DNA from 2 places in the Pedobacter vanadiisoli genome. Region 1 is predicted to be linked to the other one. Evidence: riboswitches for the same ligand, from Rfam matches in the RefSeq annotation. Region 1 holds a riboswitch; the other holds the start of a gene.
The links. A riboswitch is a leader RNA that binds a small molecule or an ion and turns the genes downstream of it on or off. The one in region 1 is predicted to bind S-adenosylmethionine.

Region 1 (4,762 bases):
TTCGGCATCCAATTCAATTACCCTGCTCCTGTTCGCTGCAAAATTAAAATCAACATCCCAGGTAAATGCTTTTTTAATCGGGCTAATGCCCAGTTGTGCCTCTATTCCTTTGTTATTGATTTTTCCGGCATTCAGTAATTTCGAGCTAAAACCTGTACTCTGGCTCACATCGGCTGCTAAAATCTGGTTGTAGCTATTGGTATTGTAAGCGCTTAAATCGAACCTCAATCTTTTATTAAAAAATACCGCTTCAACCCCCAGTTCTGTAGATGTGGTGGTTTCAGGTTTAAGATTAGGATTAAGATCAATATTGCTTGTAGTAAGCTGAGGGTTGCTATAAAATGGTGCACTGAACACATAAGTATTGATCAGACGGTAAGGATCGGCATCTTTCCCTACTTTAGACCACCCGCCACGTATTTTTAAATAATTAAGGGCTTCACTTTTAATATCGAATGCTTCGGTAGCTATAAAACTTCCGTTAAATGACGGGTAAAAGTAAGATCTGTTTTGCGCCGGCAAGGTAGACGACCAATCGTTACGGGCCGTGATGTTGGCAAAAAGGTAATTCCTGAAACCGATTTGTCCGGATGCATAAACACTGTAAGATTTTAACCTCGACAAATTATTGGATGAAATGAGGGGATCGCGCGAGTTTTTTAGTGTGTAAAGTCCGGCAATGGCCAGTTTGGGAGCGCTCTGATCGTTTTGTTCTATATACTGCCTGCGGATGTTACCCCCACCCAATAACTCCAGGCTAAAATCATCGTTCAACTGTTTGTTAAAGTTTAAGGTGGCATCAGTATTATTCTCGTTTACTGTGAAGGCGCTTTCCGTATAAGAACCAAAAGGTGTTCCATTGGTACCATAGGCAATCCTGATTTTACGCCTGTCGTTGTAATAATCCGTACCCGATCTGAAATTAAAATCAAGGCCATCAATAATTTTATAATTAAGGGCCAAACTACCAATAATACGACTGCGGTTTTGCGAAACCGTATTTTCATAAGCTACCCAATAAGGATTGCTGTAATAGCTGTTGTTCCAGTTAAAGGTTTTTCCATTTTCGTCCAGATAATTTTTCAACTGGTTAATATCAACCTGACGGCCAAACCAGGTAAACTGCAACATGGTACTGGTTGAACGGGAGCCGCCTGTACCCGGTAAATTATCAGAACTAAGCTTGCTATAATTTGCATTAGCCGTTACACTCAATTTCGGGGTGATTCTTAAGGTGGTATTCAGTACAAATGAATTTTTCCCCTGCCCTGAATTAGGCACAATACCCACTTGTTTCAGGTTATTGTACGAAATCCGGTAATCGTATTTTTCTCCTGCATCGGCAACCGATACCCCATTGTTTAGTGAATAACCGGTTTGAAAGAAATCGCGCACATTATCCGGGTGTGCAATAAACGGAACCGCCACCCCTTTCGAATAAAACTGGGGGATCAGCCTTCCATCCAGTTTAGGCCCCCAGCTCTCATCTACCCCGTCATTTAATCCTTTACCTGCACCATCTACATAACTGAATTTACCTTCCGATCCCTGTCCGAAAGCATTTTGATAAACCGGCAGGGTAAGTAAAGTTTCCAGTACTGCATTTGAGTTGATGGCAATACCCAATCCTTTTTTAGATTTACCCGTTTTGGTCTTAATAAGAATCACACCTGCCGCAGCCCTCGAGCCATATAATGCGGCAGCATTCGGGCCCTTTAGCACACTTATCGATTCGATATCTTCCGGGTTGATATCCGAAATGGTATTGGCATAATCCCTGGCTCCTGCCGAATTCAGCTGTGAATTATCAACCGGGATGCCATCTACCACAAATAAGGGCTGGTTGTTACCCGCAATGGAAGTTTCTCCCCTGATCACCACACGTGATGAACCCATGCTCCCCTGGCTATTGGTAACCCTTACACCGGCAATTTTTCCGGCAAGGGCATTTACCAGGTTAGATTCTTTAGCTTCTGCTATGCTCTGCCCTTTCAATTCCTGTACAGCATAACCTAACGACTTTTTCTCCCTTGAAATCCCCAAGGCGGTAACCACCACCTCATCAAGTGCATTATCACTGGATTGGAGAATCACTGCAATAGGACCGTTATTAGTGATCTGTACCTCTTGGGTTTTAAAACCGATATAAGAAAACACCAGGGTCCCCTTTTCTGGTGCACTGATTGAAAAAGCACCCTTGCCATCGGTAATGGTGGTTTGTTTGGTTTCTTTTATAAAAATGGAAACGCCTGGTAATGTTTCACCATCTGCCGACTTTACCGTTCCGGTAACCGTGGCGTTTTGAGCGAACAACTGCTGCGAGATTAAGAGCAGCAGGATAATCACCGTTGATTTAAAATTTGTGAACATGTGTATATATTTAATAATTAGAATTTGGATAAAATTTTGGCAAAACGATTTACTTACGGCTGAAAGCCATGTAATACGAATGAACTAAAAGAAATGGTTAGCTTAAAAGCCTGTTAAACCGTACTGATTTAACAGGACATGCACATTCGGGAATACGCGTTAAAGTATGCATCAATGGATTTTAGGTAGTCAGTTTTTTTCATTTCAATGGTTTTCTGTACAACATATTTACTGATCAAGAATGCATTGGAGGCAAAAAAAAGCACCCCTTAAATCAGAAGTGCACCATATATTTTTTAATAAGGATAATGCGAACAACTGACTTAACTGCCCCAGATTCATCCGGGATGGAATTAGCACCATTTCTAAAAATCAGATGGTTGCTAAGGCTTCACAGGGCCATTCCCTCCGCCTTTCTTGATAAGTATTTTAAAATAACTGCTGCAAAGGTATAATTAATTCCATTTATCCTATAGTTTTTATAGAATTTTATTTAAATATTTTTTCTTTGCTTATTTCGTTTGTATATTTGTCGACTAATTTAGTCGATTAACACACGTCCTGATGAATCTGAAATCTGTATTTACCGCCTTATTGGCTATATCTACCTCTTTAACCTTTGCACAGCAACAAGTGGTACTGGCCAATAGCCAACAAGCCAGAACCAAACCAAAAAATACAAAAGCTTTTATTGCACTGGGTACTTGGCGTGGCATTGCCAAAGTAAAAGAAGGATTGGACATCCCTTTTAATTTCGAAATCAGCGAAAAAAATGGGCAACAAAAGCTTTATTTCCGTAATGCTGAAGAAAGATTTGAAGGCGGGCTGGTAAAACAATCAGGCGATTCTTTATTCGTAAAACTCGATCAGTTTGATAATGAACTTGCATTTGCCATTGTAAATGGAGATCAATTAACAGGAATATTAAGGAAACAGGATAAAACAGGCAAACCTTTAAATATTGTAGCTGAGCGTAAGAATTATCGTTTCGAAACACTTAATAAGCCTGCAACAACCAACTATTCAGGTAGTTATGATGTGGCTTTTAAATCACCCAATGGTAAAGACGAAAAAACAGTAGGTTTATTTAAACAAACCGGAAATAAACTTACAGGAACTTTCTTACGCATAACTGGCGATTCGCGCTACCTCGAAGGTGTAGTAGAAGGAAATGAATTTCAGCTTTCGAGTTTTATCGGTTCTTCTCCTGCCTATTATAAAGGAACCTTCCAGGCAGATGGTTCAATTACAGGCGAAATTTTAAGTGCAAGAGGCAGTCAGCCTTTTACCGGGATCAAAAATAAAGATGCCGCCCTACCCGATCCCTATAAGCTTACTTACCTGAAAAAAGGCTACAAAACACTCGATTTCAGCTTTCCTGATGTGAACGGCAAAAAGATTTCATTAAAAGATGAAAAGTATAAAAACAAAGTGGTGATCTTAACCATTACCGGAAGCTGGTGCCCTAACTGTGTTGACGAAGCTAGTTTTATTTCGCCATGGTATAAAACAAATAAAAAGCGTGGTGTAGAAATCATTGCTTTACATTACGAACGTTCTACAGAGCCCGCATATGCAAAAAAAGTAATGAACCGTTTCCGTGAACGCTTTGGTATTGAATACGACCAGATATTAGCAGGTACAGCCGATAAACAGGTAGTAGCTGAATCGTTGCCTGCGCTCGACTCTTTTTTATCGTTTCCAACCACGATCATTATCGATAAACAGGGTAACGTAGCACAAATCCATACGGGCTTTAATGGTCCGGCCACCGGTAAATTTTATGACGAATTTGTGAAAGAATTTAATACAGAGATTGATGCGCTATTGAAGAAATAGATTTGGAATATTTGTCATTCTGAACGCAGTGAAGAATCTTTTAGCATTTAACATTGGCAGGTAAGGCATTAACCAATGGGAAAAAATGGCATTTTGTACTTTGTTCTTTGCAGTAACTGTGTTTTTAGCCCCGGGCGTAGCAGCATCCCTGAAGCGCAGCGAAAGGATATAGCGGAGAACGGGAACAAACTTTAATAGTGCCCCCCCGACACTGCGCTCCAAAAACATATAATGTCCTCTTTTTGGAAAGCAGGTGCAGTGCTATTCGATTCTGGTAGTCCTTCTTTCCGCTTCTATCTTTTTGTGAGAACAGCTGCACATACGATGGATGGTGCAGCAAAAAGGATAGCCGCTGCAATAAGGTTTAGTTAACCGGGGGCAGTGCTATAAAAATTGGTGTTAAAAAAAGAGCTGTCATTCTGAACGCAGTGAAGAATCTTTTATATAGAGCATTAAGTATTGGCCAGTGAGACACCAACCAATAGAATTAATCTATCATCGATAAATTTCATTAAAAAATACCGTCATCTCGACTGAAGCACAGCGAAACGGA
Region 2 (4,762 bases), on a different contig from region 1:
ATAAGCAATAAACTTATTTAAAGCCGGAAGCTTATCTGCAACCAGGCGTTTATCGGCCAACCCGCCAAACAGGATGTTGTATTTAATATTGTACTTATCGCGAAGCTTGCCCAGGGTATATTTTCCATATTCCAGGTCATCTTTCTGTTCGAAACCAATAGCAATGGCTTCTACTCCCCTTTTACTGTTCTTATTGAACCAAGGTGAAAGAAATACAGTTTGATCTGTACAGTTAGGGCACCAGGTACCTATCAGTTCTACAATAACTACTTTACCTTTATATTTATCGTCGGTTAAAGAAACCGGCTTACCGTTCAGGTCGGGAAAAGTAAAAGCAATTTTTTTATAACCTTCTTTCAAATAAGTTAATTTATAAGGATCGGGCAATTCTGCCTTGCTGTCTTTTACACCTGTAAATTTGAGGTTATCATAAATCCCCTGACTGATTTCTCCGGAAAGCGTGCCATCTTCATTAATGGTACCTTTGTAAATTTTAGGGCTGGGGCCGCTAAATCCTGAAAGTACAAACTGGTTTCCCTGTACGGTACCTTCGAGCTCGCGGCTATCGCCGGTTACCTGCATAATTACACCGGTAAGTTTGTTCCCCTCCTGTTTCAATATGGCTACCTTATTTGGGACAGCCTCTTTAGAAAATCCTTTAAACTCCCATTTGCCGGTTAAATTGGCCACTGGTGCAACATCTTTTCCTGGTTCCACAAAGCGGTAAGATTTGCCCTGTTCTGCTGTGAAAGGTAGGGAATTACCCTGTAAACCAGGCACTAAACTTTTATATTCGCCGGAGATCCTGCCATCGTTTTCTATTTTGGCCACTAAAGCCGCATCGTAGGTATTCATCTTGATAAACAGAGAATCCTGTCCTAAATATTTGATATGGAAATCATCCCTGCGCGTTCCGTTTAACAGGGTAAAGGTGGCATGCTCAGCATCTTTTCCTTTGAGTTCGAAATTAAATGGCACTTCGGTTTCGGCAACCTTAAATACCCCACGCCATATACCTTCTTTTATAAATTTTTTGGCCGTTTTTGGTTCTTCATCTGTTTTATTTACAGCAAAGCCTGTGGTAGAAATGAAGCAGGCCAAAGCCAGCACCTGTATTTTAGCAACGTAATTTTTCATCTTGTAAAGTTTTTAGTGTAGGTAAACACGGGCCGTATCATAGGGATAATTTTCCCCTAAATTTGTCATGTTGAGCCTGTCGGAACAATTAAAATTTATTTAAACAGATCTCTTCGACAAGCTCAGGATGGCAAATCTTTATGATACTGCCCGATATTTAACTTAGTTGGTTTGGTTTTATTTAGTTTTTAGCGTTTCGGCAGAAGCGAATTTTTCAGGTACAGGCTCGGCAATCAGCTCATCTAACACCTTATTGAATTTTGCTTCATAATCGTTAAAGTATTTTCCGGTAACGGTTCCGGTATAACCGGTGTAGATTTCCCTTACATTTCCTTTTCTATCGATAATAATCGTGGTTGGGAAAGCAATGAATTTATTTAAAGCAGGTAGTTTTTCGGCCACCACTTTTTTGTCGGCAATGCCTCCGAACAGGATGTCGTAAGTGATACCATATTTTTCTTTCAGTTTACCAAGGGTATATTTGGCATATTCGAGGTCATCTTTTTGTTCGAAACCAATGGCTATGGCTTCTACACCGCGTTTTTGATTCTTTTTGAACCATGGAGAAAGGAAAACCGTCTGATCAGTACAATTTGGGCACCAGGTGCCTATGGTTTCGATTATTACCACCTTACCTTTGTATTTATCATCACTCAGCGAAACGTTTTTTCCCGTAAGATCAGGAAAGGTAAAATCGAGTTTGCTATAACCTTCTTTAAGGAAAGTGAGTTTATAAGGGTCAGGCAGTTCGGCTTTTTCGTTGCGCTGACCATCAAATTTCAAGTTTTTGTAAATCCCGAAGCCCTGTTCGCCGGTAATGCTGTTGTCGTCGTTTATTTTACCTTTCACAATAAACGGACTCGGACCTGTAAAACCAGATAATTCAAATTCATCTCCCTGTACCGTTCCTTCAAGCTCGCGGGTATCGCCTACAACGGTCATAATTACACCGGTAAGTTTATTGCCTTTCTGTTTTAGTAGTGCAATTGATGCAGGTACAGCTTCTTTGGTATAGGTTTTGATTTCCCATTTGCCCGAAATATCGTATTTTGGAGCTATATCTTTACCAGGTTCTACAAAGCGGTAACTTTTGCCATGTTCAGCAACAAAAGGTAATGAATTGCCCCTAAAACCGGGTACCAGACTCCGGTATTCTCCTGATAAGGTACCATCGGTTTCGATCTTCGCCACCAATGCGGCATCGTAAGTGTTCATTTTTACATAGATCGAATCTTCACCGCGTCGTTCTACATGAAAATCATCGCGCCTGGAGCCATTAATCAGGGTTAAAATGGCTGTTTGAGGATTTTTTCCTTTTAATTGGAAGTTAAAAGGCACTTTTGATTCGCTTACACTAAATTCTCCCCTCCAGATCCCTTCTTTTGGGAATGGCTTTTCCACCCTGGCCGATGCAATGCCCCCCAACAGCAGTACTGAGGTGGTTAGGCATGCGATTTTTGATGTAATTCTCGTTTTCATAATCATCATTATTAGTTAAACACTATTTTTTAGAGTTTTTTGGTAACAAGGCATCATGATCCACACGGAAAACCATACAGCAGGGCTACAGGCTGTTTAAACAGCTGTTATGCTATTGATCTTTAACGGGAAACGGTATGTTTACTTGTTACCGGTTAATTTATAATCTATTGCTAGATCAGTTTGAGCACTTTTTCCTATGGAAAGTTGCTAGAAGTTCAACGAGGACTGACTCTCCCTTCTTCTGTATAAATCAACTAATTAATGGTGGTAAATTAATTAGAGTAATAACCTAAACTAGTGGTGGTGATTAGTTTCGGCTGTTCCTGATACCCCGGCAACTTATTGACTGAAATACATGACCACCATAATATTCTATCAAAATGCCCCGGGGTACCAGGATTTTTAAATGAGAATACTTGAATGGAAACCTTTATCAGGTGATCCGTATCTTAGTTTATATTAGCCGCAACAAAAGTTATACTGACCTGAAAAATTGATCAGAGAATATGACTGAAGTTGTACACAGAGTTTCATATTGAACGTAGATTTGCTGGTGAACAGTTTTAATTTTTTTGTAAAAGTATAAACTTTGAACAATTTAAACAAGTATTCCTATAGATTTTATAGACTTTATTTTTAAATCACTGATTTACAGAAAGATAATTTATCAAACTAGGGGATTAGCAAAGGGTTTTGAGTTAAGGGCACGCAGGCTTTTCATTTCATCTTCCATTATTAACCGCAAAGAACGTTAAGGCAAAGCATAAAGAACGCAGCGCTTTTCATTCCATTATCGGTTTTACATCTTCCATAACATATTGTCATTCTGAACGAAGTGAAGAATCTTTTAGTTGAAAAATCCCTCCTTTCACTCCGGATGGCAGATTAAAAAAACAAATTCAAAAAAATCTACTATTTCTATAGAAATTATAGTTTTTATTATTTACCTTTGTTTTGTCTCTTTCGAAAAGCGAATCAATAAGCAGATTGAAAAAGAAACATATAGTCATGTGGCCGAGTGGCGAGGTAAAGGTCTGCAAAACCTAGTACGGCGGTTCGATTCCGTCCATGACGTCTGAAATTGTATTACATACTTATCAAGAAAGACGGAGGGAATGGCCCTTTGATGTCTTAGCAACCTGTTTTAACAAGGTGCTAATTCCATCTGCAGGTAGCAGAAAAGATGAGTTTGAAAAGGTTGCTGCAACTATTTTCGGCGAATGATCAATAGCTACCCCCCTCTTTCCGAAACCGTTAAACTAAATGTTGAGAAATGCCAGTTCATTTTGATTACCCATCAATCAGGGATTTTTTTGAGGTCTATGGAAACACTTCCTGCGAGAAATTAAACGACTATGAACATTGTAGAGCCGAATCAGACCGCCTCTATAATGAACAATTAAAAGAAAGTGAAAAAGAAATTCCTGCAGAGGATCAGGAAAAAACAGACAGCTTTTCAACATAAAAAACCTAAAATGCGCTTAATACCACCTATATTTTCAATGCCGGCCAAAAGCTTACTCTTTATTGTTTTAACCCTTGCTCTTTTCGCAACACCAGTCTGTGCACAAACCAAAGACCCTTCTCCCATTAATTTTCCTACACCTAAAAATGTAGACAACATGTTGTTCTACCTGCAGCGTGATCCAAATACAAATACGCTAATTTATGCCTTAAACCTGAAAGAAAATGGCAGTATTGATGCCAGTTCGCCGATACAGGTATATTGGATCCGTTATGGCGAGAAAGGGCAAAAGAAAGATCTTGGTTATATCCAGCGAAAATTTGCCTATGGTATCGATACAAAAGCATTGGGCGGAGATAAGTACGAATTCCGATTTGTATCGCACAAAAAACTACCTTTTTACCTGCAGCGCACTAATGATAAAAGTTACCATGCTTCGGTAACCATTAATAACCATACCATTAAGGTAAACCGGTTGTTTGTAAGAATACAGGGCGGCAGTTTCTGGCTCCCTAATGTAAAATATGCTGAGGTTGAGGGGATTGATGAAGCAACAGGTAAGCCAATTGTAGAAAGGGTGAGTGTGAAGTAATGCTTAGCTTTTTAACCGCAAAGGCAATGTGCCATGTTTTCTTTCATTTTCAACACAGGGAACACAAAGAAAGGCACAAAGCTCAC

Region 2: linked by a shared signal. The riboswitch ahead of ACFSR6_RS01855 (peroxiredoxin family protein) and the one ahead of ACFSR6_RS03950 (SusC/RagA family TonB-linked outer membrane protein) in region 1 are both predicted to bind S-adenosylmethionine.

Annotation. Positions count from the first base shown of each region.
Region 1 covers NZ_JBHULL010000005.1:163-4,924, reverse strand. The annotation lists gene ACFSR6_RS03950 (SusC/RagA family TonB-linked outer membrane protein) at 1-2,370, opposite strand, end outside; SAM riboswitch class I at 2,691-2,797, opposite strand; gene ACFSR6_RS03945 (peroxiredoxin family protein) at 2,935-4,209, shown strand.
Region 2 covers NZ_JBHULL010000003.1:154,854-159,615, reverse strand. The annotation lists gene ACFSR6_RS01860 (peroxiredoxin family protein) at 1-1,137, opposite strand, end outside; gene ACFSR6_RS01855 (peroxiredoxin family protein) at 1,315-2,616, opposite strand; SAM riboswitch class I at 2,774-2,871, opposite strand; tRNA gene ACFSR6_RS01850 (tRNA-Cys) at 3,624-3,694, shown strand; SAM riboswitch class I at 3,711-3,809, shown strand; gene ACFSR6_RS01845 (hypothetical protein) at 3,893-4,084, shown strand; gene ACFSR6_RS01840 (DUF4833 domain-containing protein) at 4,095-4,676, shown strand.